4 regions of the Blastococcus sp. SYSU D00820 genome follow, and region 3 is predicted to be linked to each of the others. Evidence: riboswitches for the same ligand, from Rfam matches in the RefSeq annotation. Region 3 holds a riboswitch; each other region holds the start of a gene.

Region 1 (5,282 bases), on a different contig from region 3:
CGCAGGCCCTCGCCGCCGAGGCGGAGTCGGTCGTCTCCGACGCCGACGCCGAGCTCGCCCGCCACCAGGCCGTCGTCGCGCAGTACGCCTCCGCGGCCTACCGCGACGGCGGCGCGCTGAGCCCGCTCACCCTGCTGCTGACCGGCGCCGACCCCGGGGAGGTCATCGCCGCGATGGGCTACCTGGAGGCCGTCGACCGGCACACCGCCTCCGTGGTGGCCGCGGCCGAGGAGCAGCGGCGGGCCGCCCTCGCCGAGCGTGACGGCGCGGCCGCCGCGCTCGCCGAGGCCCAGGCCCGGGCCGACGCGCTGGCCGCCGAGGTGCGTGAGCTGGAGGACGCCGCGGCCGCGGTCACCAGCGAGCTGGACGCCGCGCTCGGCGACGTCGACCGGCAGCTCGCCCAGCTCCAGCAGGAGCAGCTCGACGTCAACGACCGGACCGCGGCCAGCTGGCAGGCCTACCTCGACGAGCTCCGGGCGGCCGGCGTCACGCCGCCGCCGGCGGCGCAGATGCGCCAGCCGGCGGCGGGTCTGCCGGGTGGGCTGGTGCCCGTCGCGGCCTCGGGCGGCGGTGCCCAGGCGGGCGCGGCGCAGCTGCCCCGCCAGCCGACGTCGCTGCTGGTGCTCCCCGCCGAGACCCTGACCGCCGTCACCACCGCCATGGACGCGCTGAGCCTGCCCTACGCGCCGGGCACCGCCGGGCCCGAGTCGTGGGACTGCGGCTCGCTGGTCCAGGCGGCCTACCGCTCGGCCGGGGTCGAGCTGCCCGGTGACCAGGCCGGGCTGTTCGCCGTCACCGTGCCGGTCGCCCCGGCCGACGTGCTCCCCGGCGACCTCGTCTTCCTGGGCACCGGCGAGTCCGGGCTCGGGCACGTGGGCATCGCCCTGGACCCGCAGACGATGCTGGCCGCCGACGCCCGCGCCGGCGCGGTCGTGGTGCGGCGGCTGCCGGCCGACCAGGTGCTCGGCATCGGCCGGCCGAGCCTCGGGCAACGACCGCCGGTCGACGCCCCGGCGCCGACCGGCGGAGCTCTGCGGGTGGAGTGCGGCAACACCGTCTACCCGCCGAGCTACGACGGCGCGCGCTCGTGGGGCGGCTACCCCAACGGGCTGATCCCGCCCAGCGCCATGTGCCCGTTGGGCGTCGCCGGGCACACGCTGCGCTGCGACGCGGCGGCGGCCTACCGGGCCATGAGCGCGGCCTTCGCCGCGTCCTTCGGGACGCCGATCTGCATCACCGACTCCTACCGCACCTACGCCAGCCAGGTGCGGCTCTACGGGCAGAAGCCCGCGCTGGCGGCGGTGCCGGGCACCAGCAACCACGGCTGGGGGCTGGCGGTCGACCTCTGCGGGGGCATCGAGGTGTTCGGCACCCCGCAGTACCAGTGGATGGTCGCCAACGCCGGCCGGTTCGGCTTCCTGCACCCCACGTGGGCCGACCCGGGCAACGGCCGCGAGGAGCCCTGGCACTGGGAGTACGCCGGCACCTGAGCCGGAATTGTCGGTGGCGCTCCCTACCGTCCGGCGCGGAAGAGAGACCAGCCATCGAGGAGAGCAGCCATGCTCATCGACTGCGACACCTGCACCGCCCGCGGCACCGGCTGCGCGGACTGTGTGGTCACCGTGCTGCTCGGCGTCCCGCCGACGTGGCAGACCGAGGACCCGGCCGTCGTCCCCCTGGCCGGGCGTCCCGCCCGGACGCCGGCACCCGAGGTGGCCGCGCCCGGCCCGGGCGTGGTCGTCGACCTGGACGACGTCGAGCGCCGGGCCGTGCGGGCGCTGGCCGACGTCGGCCTGGTGCCGCCGCTGCGGCACGAGCCGGGGGCGGCCCCGGGGCGGGGGAGCGGGCGCCGGCGGACCGGCTGAGGGGGCGGCCCGGTGACCGGCACGGATCACGGACAGCAGCCGCCGTCTGACGCTGCGTGGGCTCGCGCACCCCAGTGGTCACGCCACGGAGTGGCGTCGCTCCTCACAGTGGGTATTCCCACAATCCAGGGGGTGCGCGTTTGTCACAACTGCATCACGTCCGTACCGTGTCAGCGTCCGACCGAGTGGTCGTCACCCGACACGGGGTGACCTCGGCCGGGCACCGCCGAATCACCGTCCGGTGTGCGGGGGCCCTCGGGTCCGCGTCGCCGGGGGTGAACCGGGGACCCACCGCAGCACTGGGGTGAGTTCTCGCGTGCGCCGGTCCGCCGGGGCACACGTCCCGCGGCAGCGGGGCGCAGAGATAGGGCACCTTTTCTTCCCAGCCCGAACCCGTCAGCTAACTCGGTAGGCGGTTGCTGAGGAAGAACGGAGAGCCGCCGCCCGTGGCGACCCCTCGCCCTGTACTGGGGCATGCACGCGAACAGCTCCACCCCGGCTCCGCGAACGGAGCGGGCCGCCTTCCCCTCTTCCGCCGCCCCGTCGTCCGACGGTTCAGCCGCGGCGTCCTGGTGGGGACCACCGCCGCCCTGACGCTCACCTTCCTGCCGGGCACCGCCGCGGCGGACCCGGAGCAGGCCGGCAGCGCCGCCGAGGCCGCCCAGCTGGTGGCCGACGCCAGCCACCAGCTCGAGGTCGTCTCCGAGCAGGTCAACGAGGCCCGCGAGCAGCTGGCGGCCCAGCAGGCGGCCGCCGAGGCCGCGCGCCAGGCCGTCGCCGACGCCGAGGCGCAGCTCGGCGAGCTGGACGGCCAGATCCGCCAGGTCGCCCGCAGCGCCTACACCAGCAGCAGCGACATGGCCACGCTCGACCTGCTGATGACCAGCGAGTCGGCCGAGGACTTCGTCGCCTCGCTGGCCACGCTCGACCAGATCGCCGGGCACACCACGGCCGTCCTGGCCGACGTGTCCGAGGCCGCCGAGGCCGCCGAGCAGGCCCAGGCCGACGCCGACGCCGCCGAGGCGGAGGCCGAGCAGACGCTGGACGACCTCACCGCGCAGGAGCAGCAGCTCCAGGACGACATCGCGGAGTACCAGGCCCAGTACGACCGGCTGTCGGCGCCGCAGCAGGCAGCGGTCGTCGCGGCGCACGCCGGTGAGTCGGTGCCCGTGGTCGCTCCGGTGGCGGCCGCCAGCGGCGCTGCCCAGGTGGCGGTCGACACCGCGCTGGCACAGGTCGGCGACCCCTACGTCTGGGGCGCCGGCGGGCCGAACTCCTTCGACTGCTCGGGCCTGACCCAGTACGCCTACGCGGCGGCCGGGATCAGCCTGCCGCACTCCAGCCGCATGCAGTCGCAGATGGGCCAGGCCGTCTCCCGGGCCGAGCTGCAGCCGGGCGACCTGATCTTCTACTACAGCCCGGTCAGCCACGTCTCGATGTACATCGGCAACGGCCAGATGGTGCACGCCTCGACCTCCGGCCAGCCGGTCAAGGTCGTCAGCGTGGACTCGATGGGCGGGATCACCGCGATGCGCCGGATCGCCTGACGACAGGGTCCAGCGACGCGGGCCGGTGACCTCCCTCGAGGTCACCGGCCCGCGTCGTCTCCAGGGCCGGCCGCTCTAGGATCGGCCGGGTGAGCGCCCGTCGGGCCGCGCTGGTGGTCGCGGGCGTACTCGCCGCGGCCCTGGTGCTGGTCATCGTCCTGCGCACCCCGTGGACGCTGCTGCCCGAGCCGCCCGGCGGAGCGACACCGATCCGGCCGGGCGAGGGGCTGCCGGCGGACGTGGTGGCCCGGGCCGAGGCCTTCGCCGCGTCGATCCGCCCGGCGTCGCTGACCTCGCTGCTGCTCGGCCTCGCCGTCTCCGCCGTGCTCGGCCTCACCCGGCTCGGCGGGCGGCTGGTGCGCCTGGTGGCCCGTCCGCTGGGTGGTGGCTGGGGATGGCAGGTGCTGCTCGGCACGATCGCGCTCCTCGTCGTCGGCCGGCTGGTCACCCTTCCGGTCTCCGCCTACGGCGAGGTGCTGCGCCACCGGTACGGACTGTCCACCCGCAGCTGGCCGCTGTGGCTCCGGGACGTCGCCGTCTCCACCGCCATCGACGCCGCGCTGACGGCGGTGGGCCTGCTGCTCCTCGTCTGGCTGGTGCGGCGGGCTCCGCGGACCTGGTGGGCCTGGGCGTCGCTGGGCGCGGCCGGCCTGGTCGTCGCTGGCTCGTTCCTGTACCCCGTGTTGATCGAGCCGGCGTTCAACCGCTTCGAGTCGCTGCCGGCCGGCCAGCTGCGCACCGACCTGCTCGAGCTCGCCGAGGAGAGCGGCACCCCGGTCGAGGACGTCCTGGTCGCCGACGCCTCGCGACGGACGACGTCGTTGAACGCCTACGTCTCCGGGTTCGGGTCGACGCGGCGGATCGTCCTCTACGACACGCTGCTCGACCAGCTGCCCGACGACGAGATCGAGTCGATCGTCGCCCACGAGCTCGGCCACGTGGCCACCGACGACGTCCTGACCGGCACGCTGATGGGTGCGCTCGGCGCCGCGGCCGGCATGGCCGCGCTCGGCTGGCTGCTGAGCTGGACGCCGCTGCTGCGCCGGGCCGGCGCCGAGTCGCCCGGCGATCCCCGGGCGGTCCCGGTGGTGCTGCTGCTGATCGGCGTGGGCGCCCTGCTGGGCACCCCGGTGCAGAACCTGGTCTCCCGGCACGTCGAGGCCCGGGCCGACCTGCACGCCCTCGACCTCACCGGGGATCCGGAGGCCTTCGTCGCGATGCAAAACCGGCTGGCGGTCACCAACCTCTCCGACCCCGATCCGCCGGCCGCCTGGCAGTGGTTCTTCGGCTCCCACCCGACCGGGCCGCAGCGGGTGGCGATGGCCGGTGACTGGACGAGGCTGGGACCGCGGTGACCGGCACCGGGCGCACCCTCGTCGTCACCAACGACTTCCCGCCGCGCCAGGGCGGCATCCAGACCTTCGTGGCCGCCCTGCTGGCCCGCCGGCCGCCGGAGTCGCTGGTGGTCCTGGCCTCCCGGTCCCCGGGGTGGGAGGAGTACGACGCCGCGCTGCCCTACCCGGTGGTGCGCCGGCCGACCGCGATGCTGCTGCCGACACCGGGGACGGCCCGGGTGGCGGTGGACCTGGTGCGCCGGTACGGCTGCGACACCGCGTTCTTCGGGGCGGCCGCGCCGCTGGGCCTGCTGGCACCGCGGCTGCGCGCCGCAGGGGTCCGGCACCTCGTCGGCGCCACGCACGGGCACGAGACCGGCTGGGTCGCCGTGCCCGGCGGGCGGGCGCTGATGCGCCGGATCGCCACCGGGCTGGACACGCTCACCTACATCAGCGAGTACACCCGCAGCCGGCTGGCGCCGGCGCTGGGGGAGCGGGCCCGGCTGGCCCAGCTGTCCCCCGGGGTGGACGTCGAG
Region 2 (5,282 bases), on a different contig from region 3:
CGCACGTCGGGAAGTCGCCGGTGAGCACCCCGCCGGCAGCCCACGTCACCTGCACCAGGCTGCCGTTACGGCTGCCCCGGACGGTGAACCGGGTGGTGGTCGAGGTGACCTGCTGACGGGGCCGGCGGGTGGACCGCCGTGCGCCGGACGGGTCGGCCATGCGCGCCGCACTCACCGCTGGACCCCGACGGCCTGCCAGACCTGCAGCAGCGCCTCGTCACCGTCGAGGTCGTCGTCCCAGCCGTAGGGCTTGGCGAAGACGAAGCACTGCGGTTCCAGGTGCGTCTCGTCGCTCGGGTCGAGGCTGGTGATGGCCACCGACTTGTCCCCGACGGCGACCAGGAAGAACTCCCGGTACTCCGACAGACGCACGTCGAACAGCATCACCCGCCGGTCCGGTCGGGTGAGCTCGACCTTCCAGGCGCCGGCGCGGGGACGGGTGCGCAGCGCGGCCGGCAGCGCCTCCTGCTCGGTCACGCCGGGCACCTCCGGGCCGCGCTCACAGATACCGGCGGTTCGCGCGGTCGTCGGGCACCTCGATGCCGAGGTCCTCGAGCATCGGCCGGGTGTCGGCGATGTACTGCTGGCGCAGTTCCTCGTTGCTCTTCTGGCGCAGTCCCCAGGTGACGTACTTCTCCGAGAAGCCGGAGTCCGACCGGCCGAACATGTCCAGGGCGGCCGGCCACCAGATCCTGATCTTCTCGTTGGCCTCGGCCAGCCCCTCGGGGGTCGAGCAGATCCGCCGCAGGTTGTTCATGCCGAAGGTGGCGTGGAAGACCTCGTCCTTGTGCAGCCGCTCCGCCACGGTGAGCAGGGGCTCGTAGGGCACGCCCTCCCAGGTCTCGCCGATGTAGCAGCCCACCCGGTCGCCCAGGCCGTTGAAGAAGGCGAGGTCGCAGAAGCTCTCGATGGGGAGGTGGAACAGGTACTGCTGGATCTCGCCGTCGACCGGCCCGTGGCCGAGGCTGCGCAGGATGCGGGAGGTGATCACCCCGTGCTCCACCTCCTGCTGCATGAGCTTCGCGTAGGTGACCTTGAGCTTCTCGTCCGGGATGTGCGTCATCCCGGCCACCCAGAGCTTGTTGAGCAGGTCGGTGTAGTGGGGATTGGTCGAGTTCTCGAGGTGGTGGGTCAGCATCCGCACCAGGAGCGTGCGGAACTCCTCCGGCATGTCCTCGTCGCCCTCGCGGTAGATCCGGCGTTCCCCTGTCGTCGCGACGCTCATGACGGCTACCTCCCTTGTCGTGACCTGCATCGCAGAGTAGGTTCTGCCGACAATTCGGTCAACCGACCGGTCGGGAGAAATATTGTCCGGCTCGGTTGGTCGAGATCTCCCCTGGCGGGCCGGTCGGGGGCGGTGGCACCTGTTCGATCAACTCCCGTAGCGGACGACGTGCGACGGAGCACGTCCGGACACCCGGAGGCATCCATGGCAGTCCCCGACCTCTCTCGCCGTCAGTTCCTGGGTGCCGCGGGGGTGGGCATCGGCGGTCTGGCCCTCACCGCGTGCTCCGGCGGAAGCCTCGGTGGCGACGACGGCGGCGACGGCGGCGGCGGTGGCGGCGGCGGTGGCGGCGGCTCGATCACCGTCGGGCTCGTCATCCCGCAGGCCGGCGTCTACACGCCGATCGGCGTGGACATGCAGAACGGCTGGCAGTTGTGGCTCGACCAGAACGACGGCCGGCTCGGCGAGTACGAGGTGGAGACCGTCACCGCGGACGAGGGGGAGGGGCCCGACACGGGCGTGCCCGCCATCCAGGGCCTGCTCTCCGATGTGGACGTCGTCGTCGGCGTGGTCAACTCGGCGACCGCCCTCGGGGTGGCCGAGCAGTTCAACGAGGCGCAGAAAGTGCTGTTGATCGGCAACGCCGGTGCCGGGCCGATCACCGGCGAGGCGACCAACCCCTACGTCTGGCGGGTGTCGTTCACGAACGCGCAGGTGGCGGCCGCGATGGGTGACCACCTGGCCGCCGAGGGCATCGGGCCGGTGTTCGTCATGGCACCCGACTACGCCGCTGGGCAGGAGGTGGTGGCGGGCTTCATCCAGGCCTACGAGGCCGGCGGCGGAACCGTGGCCGGGCAGGCGCTCACCCCCTTCGGCACGACGCAGGACTTCCAGCCGTTCCTCTCGGGCGCGCAGTCCTCGGGCGCAGCCGCGGTGTTCTGCTTCTATGCCGGCGGTGAGGCGGTCGCCTTCGTCAAGCAGTACACCGACTTCGGGCTCAAGGACACCATCCCGCTCTACGGCTCCGGGTTCCTCACGGAGGGCAGCGTGCTGGAGGGCCAGGGTGCGTCCGCGATCGGGGTGCGCACCTCGCTGCACTACTCGACGGAGATCGACAACGAGGCCAACCAGGCCTTCGTCCAGGCCTACGAAGAGGCCTACGGGGTCCTCCCGACGGTGTACGCCATGCAGGCCTACGACGCCGCCAACGTCCTCACCCGGGCCCTGGAAGCGGCCGGTGACGTGTCCGGCGAGGCGTTGACCGCCGCGCTGCAGGACCTCGGCGAGGTCGACGACAGCCCCCGCGGCCCGTGGACCTTCAACGGGCAGACCCCCGAACAGACCATCTACCTGCGGGAGGTGGCCGACGAGGGCGGCGTGCTGCTCAACACGGTGGTCTCCGAGCTGGGCGTGTTCGCGCAGCCCTGATCCGTCGCGCTCCGTCACCGGAGGCCCGCCGGTTCACCCGATCCGCCGCCGCCCTCACCCACACCGATGGTCGGAACGGTCCCGCGTGCATGCGCGGTGGTGGGCTGGGCACCGCGCGGTACAGCACCAGCACGACACGGGGGAGGACGACGGTGTCCGAGATGTACGAGCCGAACGGCGGCGAGGCCGTCCGCACCGCTCCGCTGACCTGCGGCCGCACGGGCGTCGGCCATGCGCCGAACCGGGTGCACATCCTGCTCAGCCAGACCGCGCCGGCCGAGGACTGGCTGCCCGTCGTCGTCATGGACGCCGCCGATGAGGCCGTCACCCTCGCCGTCTTCGGGGAGCTCGAGCGCTTCGCCCACCACGACGCCGACGCGGTGGCCGCCGCCGTCCGCGACGCCGGGGCGCACGGCTTCTACAACCTGCGGTTCAACCTGCTGTTCCTGAGCACCTGGCCGCGCGACGCGGAGGCGGTCTTCTCGCTGCAGCCGGCGCACCGGCCCTACGCCGGCTGCCGGTCCTGACCGCGCCGGAGCCCCGGCCGCGCGCGGCGGCCGGGGCTCCGGGCGTCGGACCCGAGGGTCAGGCGATCCGCCGCGCGGAGTTGTAGCCCGGCATGTCGTCCACGTCGACCACGGCGACCGGCTTGCCGTAGGTCGAGGAGTGCACCATCTGCCCGTTGCCGATGTAGATGCCCACGTGGCTCACCGGGGAGTAGTAGAAGACCAGGTCACCCGGCTGCAGGCTCGCCCGGTCGACCGGCGCGCCCATCGTCGACTGCATGCGCGACGAGTGCGGGAGCTCGATGCCCGCCGCCCGGTAGGCGTACTGCACCAGCCCCGAGCAGTCGTAGCTCGACGGCCCCGAGCCACCCCAGGCGTAGGGCTTGCCCTGCTGGCTGAGCGCGGCGTCGACCGCGGTCTGCGCCGCGGCGTTGGGTGCCGCGACCGGCGCGGCAGCAGCGGGAGCCGCGGCCGCAGGGGCCTCGGCGCTGGCGGAGGCCACCGCCGGGGTGAGGGCCACCCCGGCACCGGCCGCCAGGGCGATGACGGCGCCGCGCAGCGAGCGGCTGGACCGGCGGGGCAGGGACGTGCGCATGGTCGTCATGGACGACGGTTCTCCTCTGTTCCGTGCACCGCCTACCGGGTCAGCTGACGGGTTCGGGCGCGGAAGTCGCCCGGCGCCGTCCGTTCCCGGACAGCGCTTCACCCCAGTGGATCGGTGGGTCCCCGGCCCGGGCGGATGCCCGGTTCGGCGGTGTCCGGCGAGTGCGGCCAGGGTGCGGCAGCGGGTGCGGGTCTCGTCCGGACCGCGACGACGCTAGGTACCGCCCGCCGAGGTCTCCACCCGGCCGACGGCGCCGACACGCCTGCCCGACCGGGAGCGGATCCGGGCGTTGCGGAGCCGGAGTGCGCGCGCCCACCTGCCCTTTCGCGGAGGACGGCGACGGCTGCGGCCCCGACCCTTCCGAGATCGCCGCGTACCGGCGCTGCGTGACAGCCCGTAGCCACGCATGATCACCCGTGCGCGATGATTCGCCGTCCCGGTGTGCGGGCAGACTCCCTGGCAACCAACCGAGGGAGGTTCCGACCATGGGCATGCTCCGCAACCTGGCGGTCGCCGGTATCGCCAAGAAGGCCTACGACCTGGCCCGCAAGCCGGAGAACCAGGCCAAGATCAAGCAGCTGATCGCGCAGATGGGCGAGCAGAACAAGAAGCGCGGCGGCGGCGCCGGCCGCGGCCGCGGCCCGGTGCGCTGACCCGCAGCCGAACACACCACGCGACCCCCGCCCGGGCCTTCCGGGCGGGGGTCGCGTGCGTCGGGAGCCGACGTCCCTGTGAGGCGACAGGGAGTGCTGTGACCACAGGGATCCGAAATGGGGCCGTTCCGAGTCGTCTCGGTACTGGTCCGCCGATGACGACGTCGAGCGGGCCCCCGGTCCGCGCTCCGATCCACCGACGCACCGAGGAATCCCATGGTCCAGAACCTCCAGGCGCCCGCCGAGCAGCCCGCGCCCCCGCAGCCCACGAGCAAGCCCTTCTACAAGAAGGCGTGGTTCCTCGCCCTGGTCGCGATCGTCGTCATCGCCATCATCGCGACGCAGACCGGCAAGGGCGGGTCCGACGACTCCTCCGCCGGCTCGGCCTCCGGCGGCTCCAGCGAGTCGTCGTCCGTCGGCATCGGGCAGCCGGCGCTGGACGGCAAGTTCCAGTTCGTCGTCAACGGCGTCGACTGCAGCGCGACCAGCCTCGGCGACCAGTACGTGAGCATCACCGCGCAGGGCACCTTCTGCATCGTCGACCTGACCATCAGCAACATCGGCAACGAGGCGCAGAGCTTCTTCGGCGAGAACGCCACCCTGCGCAACGCCGAGGGCCAGGAGTTCAGCGCCGACACCGAGGCCTCGTTCTACCTGCCGAACTCGGCCTCGCTGTACGAGGAGATCAACCCCGGCAACACGCTGAACAGCAAGGTCATCTTCGACGTGCCGGTCGGCACGACGCCGGCCTCGCTCGAGCTGCACGACTCCGCCTTCTCCGGCGGCGTCACCGTCGCGCTCCAGTGACGTCCTGATCCCACCGCAGACGACCCCCCCCCGGACCTCCGGGCGGGGGTCGTCGGCGT
Region 3 (5,282 bases):
TTGCCGGTGTAGTCGAGGTCCTCGGGCCAGTGCTGCGGGTGCACGATCTGCCCCCGGAAGCGGTCGGCGCCGGGGAACTCCGGGCTGAAGCCCTGGTCGTAGCGGTAGTAGCCGGAGCAGACCGACAGCCAGCCGCAGGTGATCGTCACCCGCTGCCCGGTGTCGGTGCGCTCGGCGGTCACCGTCCAGCGGGCGTCCGCGCTGGACCACTCCGCCGACAGCACCTTGTGCCCGAACCGGATGTGCCGGTCGACGCCGAACTCGCGCGCGGTCTCCTGCACGTACCGGCGGATCGAGGCGCCGTCGGCGATCGCCTGCGGATCGGTCCACGGCCGGAACCGGTAGCCGAGGGTGAACATGTCCGAGTCCGAGCGGATGCCCGGATAGCGGAAGAGGTCCCACGTGCCGCCAATGGCGTCGCGGGCCTCGAGGACCACGTACGTGGTGCCGGGGCGCTCGCGCTCCAGGTGGCAGGCGGCGCCGATGCCGGACAGCCCGGCGCCGACGACGACGACGTCGACGTGCTGCGTCGGCGCCGGGTCCTGCGCGCGGTCGACCGCGGTGGCGTGCGAGGTCGTCATGGACTTCCCGTTCGTCGTCGAGGTGCTGCTCGTCCGGTCGGTGGTGCGGCCACCGTGCCGCGGGCGGCGGCGGCCCCCCGATCGTGCCTGCCGCCGACGCCCTTGTCGACACGGTGTCGAGAGGCTCAACGACGCGTCGGCCCGGAGGTTGCGCGGCGACTACGGGCTGTCGGTCCCGTAGATGGTCCGCAGCCAGACGGTCAGCAGCACGTCGAGCAGGTCGTCCTCGGCCAGCGCCGGCGTCCGGCCGGCGTAGGTGACCTGGATGACCCGCTCGTTCATCCAGTTCAGCGCGACGGCGAGGTCGCGGGCCGGCGGCCCGTCCGGCGCCGCGCCGCGGGCCCGCTCGGCCTCGATGGCCGCGGCGGTCTCCTCGACGAAGCCCTCCATCACCTGCGACCACAGCGCCTGCACCTCGGCGCTCCCGGCCAGCAGCTCGGTGGCCGCGGCGGTCAGGGCCCGGTGCTCCCGGAAGGTGTCGCGGACGGCGACCAGCGCCAGCCGCCAGCTCTCCCGCACGTCGCCGGAGGCGCCGGCCAGCGCCTGGGCGCGCAGCGCCCGCGCCTCGGCGACCACGCGGTCGAGCAGCGCGAGGACGACGGCGTCCTTGGACGGGAAGTAGAAGTAGAAGGTGGGCCGGGAGATGCCGGCGCCGCGGGCGAGGTCGTCGACGGAGATCTCGGCCAGCCGCCGCTCCTCGAGCAGCCGCTCGGCGGTGGCCAGCAGGGCCCGCTCCCGGTCGTCGCCGGAGGGCCGGCGGGTGCGGCGCCCGCGCGAGGGCCCGGCGGCGTCGTCGAGCGGTGCGGCCACGCCGCCGACCCTAACCAGCGTCGAGGATCTCGACACGGTGTCGAGCCGGGGCCCACCCCTTCAGGGCAGCCGCCACACCGTCGTCCGCCGGATGCCCGGGCCCTCGGTCTCGGCGATGTCGGAGACGGCGACCGCGGTCAGGCGCTCGTGCGGCAGGTAGGGGCGCCCGGGGTCGCCGATGTAGACCTCCGCCCCCCGGTCGCGCAGCCGCTCGAGGAACGGCAGCACCCGCTCGGTCATCGCGCGGTCGTAGCAGACGTCGCCGGCCAGGACGACGTCCACGCCGGGCAGGTCGTGGCCCAGCACGTCGCCGAGCACGCTGACGTCGCGGATGCCGTTGAGGACGGCGTTCACGCCGATCGCCGTCCGGCTGAACGGGTCGACGTCGCTGGCCAGCAGGCCGGTCGCCCCGGCCAGTGCCGCGGCGAGCACGACCAGGCCGCTGCCCGCCCCGAGGTCGAGGACCGTCCGGCCGGCCACGACCTCCGGGGTGTCGAGGACGAAGCGGGCCAGGGCCTGCCCGCCGGGCCAGGCCGCCGCCCAGAACGGCGGGGCGTCACCGGCTCCCCCGGCGTCGACCTCCATGGCCTCCCACAGGGCGACGACGTCGTCGGCGACGTGCAGCCGGACCTCCGGCACCGACGAGGGCCGGCGCACCTGGGTGTGGGCGCGGACGAAGGCGGCGGGCACGGGGACGAGCGTCACCCGGGGATCCCACCACCTGGCCCCGCGCCGCCGCGGCGGCGGCCCCGCTGCAGGGTCCCGCGCCGAGCCTGCGAGGCGTGGGGGGCAGCGGCGGCCCCGCTGCAGGGTCCCGCGCCGAGCCTGCGAGGCGTGGGGGGCAGTGGGGTCCTTCTAGTACCAGCCGGTCGACTGGCTGTGCGCCCACGCGCCGCACGGCGAGCCGTAGCGGTTCTCGATGTAGATCAGCCCGGCGTCGATCTGGCGGTAGCCGTCGCTGGTCTTGGCGATCCCGGTGCCGGCCCAGGTCGAGTCGAGGAACTGCGGGATGCCGTAGGCGGTGCTGGTCGGGTTCTGCGCGTTGGGGTTCCAGCCGCTCTCCCGGCCCCAGAGGCGCTCGAGGCAGTCGAACTCCCCGCCGCTGCCGACCTGCGCCATGGCGTAGTCCTTGAACGAGCCCTGCCCACCACCCGAGGAGGAGGGGGCCGGGGCGGCGGCCGGCTGGGTGGCGGCCTGCTCGGCGGCGGCCTCGGCAGCGGCGGCGGCCTCCGCCGCCGCCTGCGCCTCGGCAGCGGCCTGCGCGGCGGCCGCGGCCTCGGCGGCCTGGCGGTCGAGCTCGGCCTGGTCGGCGGCGGCCTGCGCCTGGGCGGCCTGCGCCTCGGCGGCGTCGCGCTCGCTGCGCGAGGCGGCGAGGTCCTCCAGGCCGGTGAGGTCGGGGGTGGCGGCCGCGGCCTGCTCGGCGGTGATGCCGAGCTGCTCGGCGACGCTGACCGACACCGACGCGGTCCGGGTCTCGGCGTCTGCGGCCGGCGGGCTGGTGGTCAGCACGTTGACCAGGACGGCGCCGGCGGCCGCGGCGGCCAGGTAGAGCGCGGGGCGGCGCGGGCCGAGCGGGGTGGTGGCGCGGCGGGCGCGGCGGCGGCCCCGGGCGGGGGCGGCGGGAACGGCCGGCGCCTCGAGGGTGTCGGCGGCCGGGGACTGCGGGGTGCTCGTGGGCATGGGGGTGCGGTGCTCCGAGGGAGAGTGCGCGCGCGGAGGCGACCCCGGTCCCGGGGCGGCGACCCCGGCGCTGCGGTGGTCTTCGGGGGGCCGGCGGCTCTGGGGCCGGCCGGCGTCAGCGGGTCAGGACGTCGACGTCGGCGGCGCGGTGCGCGGCCGGGAGGCCCTGGAACCCGAGGGAGCCCGGAGGCGGGGCATGCGGAGACTCTCCGTTCCTTCTGCGGCCGCCTACCGAGTTAGCTGACGGGTTCGGGCGGGAAGGAAGCGCCCTACCCGGCTGACGGACGGCGGGCGTCCGGCAGACGGGATTCACCCCGGTGCTGCGGTGGGTCCCCGGCTCGCGTCCACGGGTGCGGACACGACTCGGCGGCGCCCGGCCGGGCTCCCCGGATGGGGACTGCGGACCGACCGGACGCCTCGACCGTAGGCGGCGTTACCGTCCCGTGACAATGCCGCGAGCGGGATTCCCGCCGTGAGGAAGCTCGCGCAACCCCTGTGACGGGTGGGGCGGGGAGCGTCCGGAGTGGCGCCGGCCTCAGCTCGCCGACACCGGACGCCTGGCGTCGGTCAGCTGCACGAGGTCCTCGGGCAGGCTGCCGGCCACCACCTGCAGCGCGTCGCCGATCTGGCCGGTCAGCCGGCGCAGCGACCGCCGGGCCTCGTCCCGCTGCGCCTCCAGCGCCTGCACCTCGGCGGCGACGGCGGCCAGCCGGGCGGCGGCCGCGGCCTCGGCGGCCTCGCGGTCCTGCCGGGCACGCTGCTCCTCGTCGGCCAGGCGCGCGGCGAGTTCCTCGGCGGCGGCGCGGCGCAGCTCCTCGGCCTCCCGCCGGGCGCCGGCGAGCAGCTCGTCGCGCTCGGCCCGGGCGGCGTCCCGGAGCGCGGCCACCTTGGCCAGCCGGGCCTCGGCCTCGGTGCAGGCCTCGGCGCGGATCCGCTCGGCCTCGGCCTCGGCGTCGGCCACCGTCTCGGCCGCGCGGCGCTCCGCGCGCTCGACCAGCTCCCGCACCTTTCCGCCGTCCCGCTCGCGGACGAACTGCGCCAGCCGGCGGCGGGCGTTCTGCAGCTCGCCGGAGCAGGCCGCGTAGCGGCTGAGCAGGTGGTCGCTCTCCCGGCGCGCCAGGGCGATCTCGTTCTCCGCCCAGGCCACGTAGGTGTCGACCTGGAGCCGGTCGTAGCCGCGCAGTGCGCCCGAGAAGCAGGGGTCGGTGCCGAGCAGCGCGTCGAGACCGCGAGCGGGCCCGGCGCCCGGCGCAGGAGTGGTCGGTACCTCTTCGCGCAGCGACATGGAGCACCCTCCGGGTCCGCCGTCCCCCTCCGCTCCCACCTGCGGAGGGGATCCGCCCACGACCCACGATGACGCACCGGCGCGCTCCGCGAAGGGCGATCCGGAGCCCTCCGGAGCGCTCCCGGCGTAGTCCAGCGGCGCGTGCCCGGCCCACTACGCAGGGGCAATGAGAGGTCACGGAGCGGTCACGAAGCGGTCACGACCGGAGCGCGGGGAATGCCCGCCCCCGACCCCCGGTTGCACGGGCCAGTAGTTGCACTCTCAACCAAAGAGGCGATCGACATGCAGTTCGGGATCTTCACCGTCAGCGACATCACGCAGGACCCGACCACCGGCCGCACCCCCGCGGAGGCCGAGCGGATCAAGGCCGTCCAGACGATCGCGCTGAAGGCCGAGGAGGTCGGGCTCGACGTCTTCGCCCTCGGCGAGCACCACAACCCGCCGTTCTTCTCCTCCTCCCCGACCACGCTGCTGGCCTGGATCGCCGCCCGCACCACGCGGCTGCAGCTGTCGACGTCCACCACGCTGATCACCACCAACGACCCGGTGAAGATCGCCGAGGACTACGCGATGCTGCAGCACCTGGCCGAGGGCCGGGTCGACCTGATGATGGGCCGCGGCAACACCGGCCCCGTCTACCCGTGGTTCGGCCAGGACATCCGCGAGGGCATCCCGCTCGCCGTCGAGAACTACGCGCTGCTGCGCCGGCTGTGGACCGAGGACGTCGTCGACTGGTCGGGCAAGTACCGCACCCCGCTGCAGGGCTTCACCTCGACCCCGCGCCCGCTGGACGGCGTCCCGCCGTTCGTCTGGCACGGTTCGATCCGCAGCCCGCAGATCGCCGAGCAGGCCGCGTACTACGGCGACGGGTTCTTCGCCAACCACATCTTCTGGCCGGCCGAGCACACCGCCCGGATGGTCGAGTT
Region 4 (5,282 bases), on a different contig from region 3:
CGGACGCACGATCAGCAGCTCGGTGACCACGGCCAGGCCCACGGCCATCAGCAGGCCGCAGAGCACGCCGAGCCAGACGTCCATGTCCTCGCGGATGACGAGGTAGGAGGTGCCCAGGCCCGCCACCATGGCGTAGGGCCCGAGCGCGAAGTTGAAGAAGCCGGCGCCGACGAGGATCAGCTGGTATCCCAGCGCGATCAGGCCGAAGAAGCAGCCGATCTCCAGTGCCGACAGCCAGAGCTGGGGGTCGCTCATCGTTCTCCCCTCGGGGACCGGGCCGGGCCGCGGACGGCCCGACCCGGTCGGTCGGACGACGAGGTCAGTCGCACGGGGGCTGGTAGGTCTCCCACGCACCGGCCGGGCGGTTGTCCTCGCCGAACACGGTGAGGACCAGCCCGCAGAGTCCGTCGGCACCGAGGTGCTTGTCCGGGGCGAAGGACAGCGTGAAGCCCGGCTGGCCGAACGACGCCTCGTACCCGGTGATCTGGTTCAGCGCGTCGCGGACGGCGAGCGGCTCGTCCGTGCCCGCGGCCTCGATGGCCTGCTTGATCAGCATGACGGTGTCCCAGCCGTTCGCGTCGTAGGCCGACACCTGGAACTCGTCGTCGCCGTAGGCCTCGCGCAGGGTCTCCTGCAGCTCCGCCGTCCGCTCGTTGTCGGGATCCAGCGAACCCATGAAGACCAGACCCTCGAGAGCGCCGGGGTTGGCCAGCTCCCACGACGCAGCCTGGTTGCCGATCGAGGCCAGCGAGAACCGCTGGACGTCGGGCAGCTGCTCGAACAGCGTGTTGTGTGCGAGCACCTCGAAGTTGCCGCCGACGCTGGAGACCAGCACCGCGTCGGGGCCGGCGTCCTCGATCCGGGCGACCTGGGCGCTGAGGTCGGACGTGTCGACCGGCGCCTCCTCCTCGGCGATCAACTCCACGCACTCGCCGAGACCGGGCAGCAGCAGGCCGTTGACGCCGTCGATCGTCGGCGAGGCGTCGGAAAGGACGGCGAGGGTCTCGATGCCGGCCTCCTCGAAGGCGCCGCAGTAGGTCTCGACGAAGTCGTTGAGCGGATTGGCCAGGGTGTAGGTGAAGTCCGCGTCGGGCGGCAGCGCGACCGACTGGGAGATCGACGTCGGCGCGATCGCCGGGATCCCGGCCTGCTGGACGACCGGCTTGGCCTGAGCGATCGCCGCGCCGGAGCTCTGCAGGATGAGGAACGCCGGGTTCTGGTCGATCAGCTTGCGCACGATCGAGGGCGTCTTGGTGGGGTCGCTCTCGTCGTTCTCCACCACGAGCTCGACCGGGCGGCCGAGGATGCCGTCGGTGGCGTTGAGCTGGTCGATCGCCGCACGGATCGCGTTGCCGGCGATGACGCTGTAGGAGGCGCCGGGGCCGGTGCTGTCCTCGTCGAGGCCGATGATGATCGGCTCCCCGGTCAGCTCGGCGTTGGCCTCGGGGCGGTTGGGCTCGTCGTCGCCACCGCCGCAGGCGGCGGTCGCCAGGGCGAGCGAGGCGGCCGCCGTCACGGCGGCGATTCGGGTCCGGGATGTCCGCATACCACTTCCTCGGGGTGTGGCCGGTCGGATGGGGGTGGTGCCCGTACGCGTGCGGAACCGCCGTCTGGAAGGCAGCCGGCGTGCTCCCAAGCAAGTGCTTGGTTGCCGCCGGATGTTAGGTGGATCACGAGAGCGGCGTCAACGACGCTGACCGTTCTGTTACCTGATCGCCGAGGTGGCGGGCCGGATCGCGGCGCGCGGTGCCCGGACAGCACTCGGCCCGACCGGCGCCGGGAGGCGCGGGTCGGGCCGAGGAGGAGCGGGACGGGCGGACCGTCAGCGGGTCAGCAGCCGCCGGAGGCAGCGGCCGGGCAGCCCGGCGAGCGAGCGGACGACCACGCGGCCGAGCAGCAGCAGGTCGGCGTACTCCGGCGGCCGGGGCGCCGGCCGCGCCGGTCGCGCCGGCGGGCCGGCCGGCCGCTCGGGCACCAGCAGGTCGAGCGCCGAACGGCGGGCCGGCGACCGCAGGGAGGCCAGGGAGGGGATCTCCGGGGCCGGCGGTGCGCCGTCCCGAGCGCGGTCGTCCTCGCCGTCGTCGTACTCGCGTGCCACGCCGCTGACGCTACGGCGGCCCGGACCGCCCGCGCTCACCGGTAGTTGACGTGGACGTGGTCGAAGTGGTTCGCGGTCACGCCGCCCCTGTCCTCCATGGTCGACCAGGAGCCGCCCGGGGACTGGAGGATCCGCTGCTCCCAGATGATGTAGGCCACGCCGAGCTCGTCCCAGTGCGCGATGTGGTACGCCACGATCGCGTCGCCGAGCGCGGCGTCGGACATGACCATGTAGTCCAGCGCGTTCCCCGACGGGTGCCCGTCCGGGTCGGTGGCGCTGGCGCGGGTGCCGCCGAGGGTGATGCCCCCGGCGCCGGGCACGTTGCTCACCACGGCGTCGGCGGCCGCCTGCACCCGCGACGACACCGGTCCGGCGGTGTTGCGGATCTGCGCGACCGAGGTGGCCGCGGTGCTGGCCGACGCCCCGCCGCCGCCGGAGCCGCCAGAGGAGCCGGAGCCGCCGGAGGAGGACTCCTCCTCGGCGGCCGCCTCGGCCGCCGCGGCGGCCTCCGCGGCCGCGGCCGCAGCCGCGGCGGCCTCCGCCTCGGCGCGGGCGGCGGCCTCGGCCGCGGCCCGCTGTGCGTCGAGGGCGGCCTGGTCGGCGGCGGCCTGCGCCTGCTGCGCGGCGGCCTCCTCGGCCTCGCGGGTGCTGCGGCTGGCCGCGAGGTCCTCCAGCGGCTGGAGGTTCTCGGTGACGTCGACGGGACCGCTCTGGGCGCTGAGGCCGAGGGCTTGGGCGACGCTCACGGTCTCCGACGCGCCGGCCTCGGCCTGCGCTCCGGGGTCGACGCCGAGGACGACGTTGCCGAGGACGGCGCCGGCGACGGCGACCCCCAGCAGGAGACCGGGACGGCGGCCGGCGAGGACGCGGCGGCGGGCGGTGCGGGTGCGGCGGCCGGCGGCGTGGCCGGACGTGGTCGTACGGGGATCCATCGAGGGGGGTGCTCCGAGCGGTGCGGGCACGGCGGCGCCAGGGGCGCGGGGGCCGTGGGATGGGTGCGGGGACGGCGGCGGCGGGGACGGGCCCGGCCGGCGGTCAGATCCGCGGGCGCACCAGGGGCCGGCAGTGCCGGGTCGATCGAGGACGTGCAGCAGTGGCAGGGCGCGCCATCGGGCGGCTCTCCGTTTCTCCCAGAAGGCCGCCTACCGAGTCAGCTGACGGGTTCGGGCGGGAAGCAGCCCTACCCGGCGCGGGACGCGAGGTCCTGCGACGCGGGATTCACCCCAGTGGTGCGGTGGGTCCCCGGCTCGCCCCGGAGGGCGACTCGGCGGCGTCCGCCCGGACTCCCCCGGCAGGGGTCGTGACGACCGGTCGGACGCCGACACGGTAGTCGTCGTTATGGACTCGTGACAATCGGAGACCGGCGTTTCGTCAGCGTGATGCGTGTCGCGGCGGTCGCCGCGCGGGCGGGCGGTGTATCCGGGGTCAGGGTGCGAGCGGCTCGGTCGCCTGCCGCGCGGCCCGCGTGACGAGGTCGCGGAAGAACCGGTGCTCGGGGTCGCCGTCGTGCACCGGGTGCCACCACATCGCCTCCATCAGCGGTCCGGCGTCGAACGGGAGGGGCAGCGCCCGCACGCCGGCGTCCAGCGGCAGCGACCGCACCAGCCGCTCCTGGAGCAAGGCGATGCGGCCGCTGCCGGCGACCAGACCGGGCACCGTGAGGAAGCTCTCGGTGACCACCTGGACCCGCGGCTCGATGCCGAGCATCCGCATCTGCCGGGCGGCGGGCGTGGAGGCCGTCGGCCCGTGGTAGGTGGCGACCCACGGGAGCGACTCCAGGTGCTCGACGGTCACCTCCTCTCCCACCACCGGGTTGTCGGCGGACACGACGAGCACCCACCGGTCCTGGTGCAGGTCGGCGTGCGGCAGGTCGCTGATGAAGCCGTGCGGGAGCACCAGGAGGTCGCGGTTGAGCAGCGTCTCCTGCACCTGGTCGACGGCATCGGGCGTGTTGTGCAGGAGGCGCAGCCGGGCGCCGGGGGCCTCCTCGGCCAGCAGCTGGGCCAGCGTGTCGCCGAGGACGGCGCAGCCGTAGTCGCTGAGCAGGACGGAGAACTCGCGCGTCGACTCGGCGGGGTCGAAGTCCGGCTGCGCGGTGAACACCCGCTCCACCCCGTCCAGCGCCAGCCGGACGCGCGGGCGGAGCTGGGCCGCCAGCGGGGTGAGCCGGTAGGCGTTGCCGACCCGGGAGAGCAGCTCGTCCCCGAAGTGCCGGCGCAACCTCGCCAGCGACGCCGACAGCGCGGGCTGGCTGAGCCCTAGCTGCTGCGCCGCCCGGGTGACGCTGCGCTGCTCGAGCAGGGCGTCGAGGGAGACCAGCAGGTTGAGGTCGAGGTTGCTCAGGTTCACCGGCCGAGGGTATCGACGGCATTGATGACACCCATCATCGATTGCCTCTTCCGTGATAGGCCACCGCCCGGGACTGTGGTGCACGTCGCTTCGAGGAGGACCCGACGTGCTGCCTGCTCCATCCCGGCCCGCCGCCGACCGGCTCGACCGCTCCGATCCGGAGGGCGCCATCGCCGCCGCCGCGCAGCGGTGCTCGAACTGGGGCCGCTGGGGTGCCGACGACGTGCTGGGCACGCTGAACTTCCTCGACGAGGCCAAGCGCCTCGAGGGCGCGGCCTGCATCCGGCGCGGGGTGAGCTTCTCGCTGTCGCAGTCCTTCGACATGGACGGCCCGCAGAAGGGCTGGCGGCGGCGGACCAACCCGGTGCACACGATGCTGGACACCGGCACCGACGCCGAGCGCGGCGTGCAGGGCTTCCCGCACGGCCTCGGCGGCGCCGACGACGTCATCGCCATGCCGCTGCAGGCCTCGACCCAGTGGGACGGCCTCGGCCACATCTTCGACCACGGCATGGCCTGGAACGGCCGCCGCGCCGGCGACGTGGTGACCAGCGACGGCGACAAGGTCACCGGCATCGAGACCACCGCCGCGCGCTTCGCCGGCCGCGGCGTGCTGCTCGACGTCGGCCGGGCGATCGGCACCGACGGCGAGCTCCCCGACGGCTTCGCCATCACCGCCGAGCACCTCGACGCCACGATCGCCGCCCAGGGCGGCACCTCCCACGTCGGCCGCGGCGACCTCGTCGTCGTGCGCACCGGCCGGCTCACCCGCGCCCGCCGGGACATCGCCGAGGGCCGCGGCTGGGGCGACTACGCCGGCGGCCACTCCCCCGGC

The links. A riboswitch is a leader RNA that binds a small molecule or an ion and turns the genes downstream of it on or off. The one in region 3 is predicted to bind cyclic di-AMP.
Region 1: it holds a riboswitch for cyclic di-AMP, as region 3 does, so the genes downstream of both, ACI79R_RS10150 (NlpC/P60 family protein) here and ACI79R_RS16955 (aggregation-promoting factor C-terminal-like domain-containing protein) in region 3, are expected to answer to the same signal.
Region 2: it holds a riboswitch for cyclic di-AMP, as region 3 does, so the genes downstream of both, ACI79R_RS10745 (NlpC/P60 family protein) here and ACI79R_RS16955 (aggregation-promoting factor C-terminal-like domain-containing protein) in region 3, are expected to answer to the same signal.
Region 4: it holds a riboswitch for cyclic di-AMP, as region 3 does, so the genes downstream of both, ACI79R_RS14770 (hypothetical protein) here and ACI79R_RS16955 (aggregation-promoting factor C-terminal-like domain-containing protein) in region 3, are expected to answer to the same signal.

What each region holds. Positions count from the first base shown of each region.
Region 1 is NZ_JBJGZW010000007.1:71,092-76,373, forward strand. Features, by position in the region: gene ACI79R_RS10140 (D-alanyl-D-alanine carboxypeptidase family protein) at 1-1,490, shown strand, start outside; gene ACI79R_RS10145 (hypothetical protein) at 1,560-1,865, shown strand; cyclic di-AMP (ydaO/yuaA leader) riboswitch at 2,123-2,295, shown strand; gene ACI79R_RS10150 (NlpC/P60 family protein) at 2,438-3,412, shown strand; gene ACI79R_RS10155 (M48 family metallopeptidase) at 3,502-4,767, shown strand; gene ACI79R_RS10160 (glycosyltransferase family 4 protein) at 4,764-5,282, shown strand, end outside.
Region 2 is NZ_JBJGZW010000008.1:12,429-17,710, reverse strand. Features, by position in the region: gene ACI79R_RS10770 (hypothetical protein) at 1-160, opposite strand, end outside; gene ACI79R_RS10765 (hypothetical protein) at 172-477, opposite strand; gene ACI79R_RS10760 (Phenylacetic acid catabolic protein) at 500-1,225, opposite strand; gene ACI79R_RS10755 (ABC transporter substrate-binding protein) at 1,430-2,653, shown strand; gene ACI79R_RS10750 (hypothetical protein) at 2,806-3,180, shown strand; gene ACI79R_RS10745 (NlpC/P60 family protein) at 3,239-3,763, opposite strand; cyclic di-AMP (ydaO/yuaA leader) riboswitch at 3,778-3,923, opposite strand; gene ACI79R_RS10740 (hypothetical protein) at 4,249-4,416, shown strand; gene ACI79R_RS10735 (DUF4352 domain-containing protein) at 4,633-5,223, shown strand.
Region 3 is NZ_JBJGZW010000017.1:42,662-47,943, reverse strand. Features, by position in the region: gene ACI79R_RS16970 (flavin-containing monooxygenase) at 1-581, opposite strand, end outside; gene ACI79R_RS16965 (TetR/AcrR family transcriptional regulator) at 741-1,391, opposite strand; gene ACI79R_RS16960 (class I SAM-dependent methyltransferase) at 1,452-2,096, opposite strand; gene ACI79R_RS16955 (aggregation-promoting factor C-terminal-like domain-containing protein) at 2,247-3,071, opposite strand; cyclic di-AMP (ydaO/yuaA leader) riboswitch at 3,284-3,440, opposite strand; gene ACI79R_RS16950 (hypothetical protein) at 3,607-4,356, opposite strand; gene ACI79R_RS16945 (LLM class flavin-dependent oxidoreductase) at 4,639-5,282, shown strand, end outside.
Region 4 is NZ_JBJGZW010000013.1:72,060-77,341, forward strand. Features, by position in the region: gene ACI79R_RS14755 (branched-chain amino acid ABC transporter permease) at 1-255, opposite strand, end outside; gene ACI79R_RS14760 (ABC transporter substrate-binding protein) at 320-1,516, opposite strand; gene ACI79R_RS14765 (hypothetical protein) at 1,823-2,098, opposite strand; gene ACI79R_RS14770 (hypothetical protein) at 2,134-3,030, opposite strand; cyclic di-AMP (ydaO/yuaA leader) riboswitch at 3,223-3,378, opposite strand; gene ACI79R_RS14775 (LysR family transcriptional regulator) at 3,524-4,447, opposite strand; gene ACI79R_RS14780 (cyclase family protein) at 4,554-5,282, shown strand, end outside.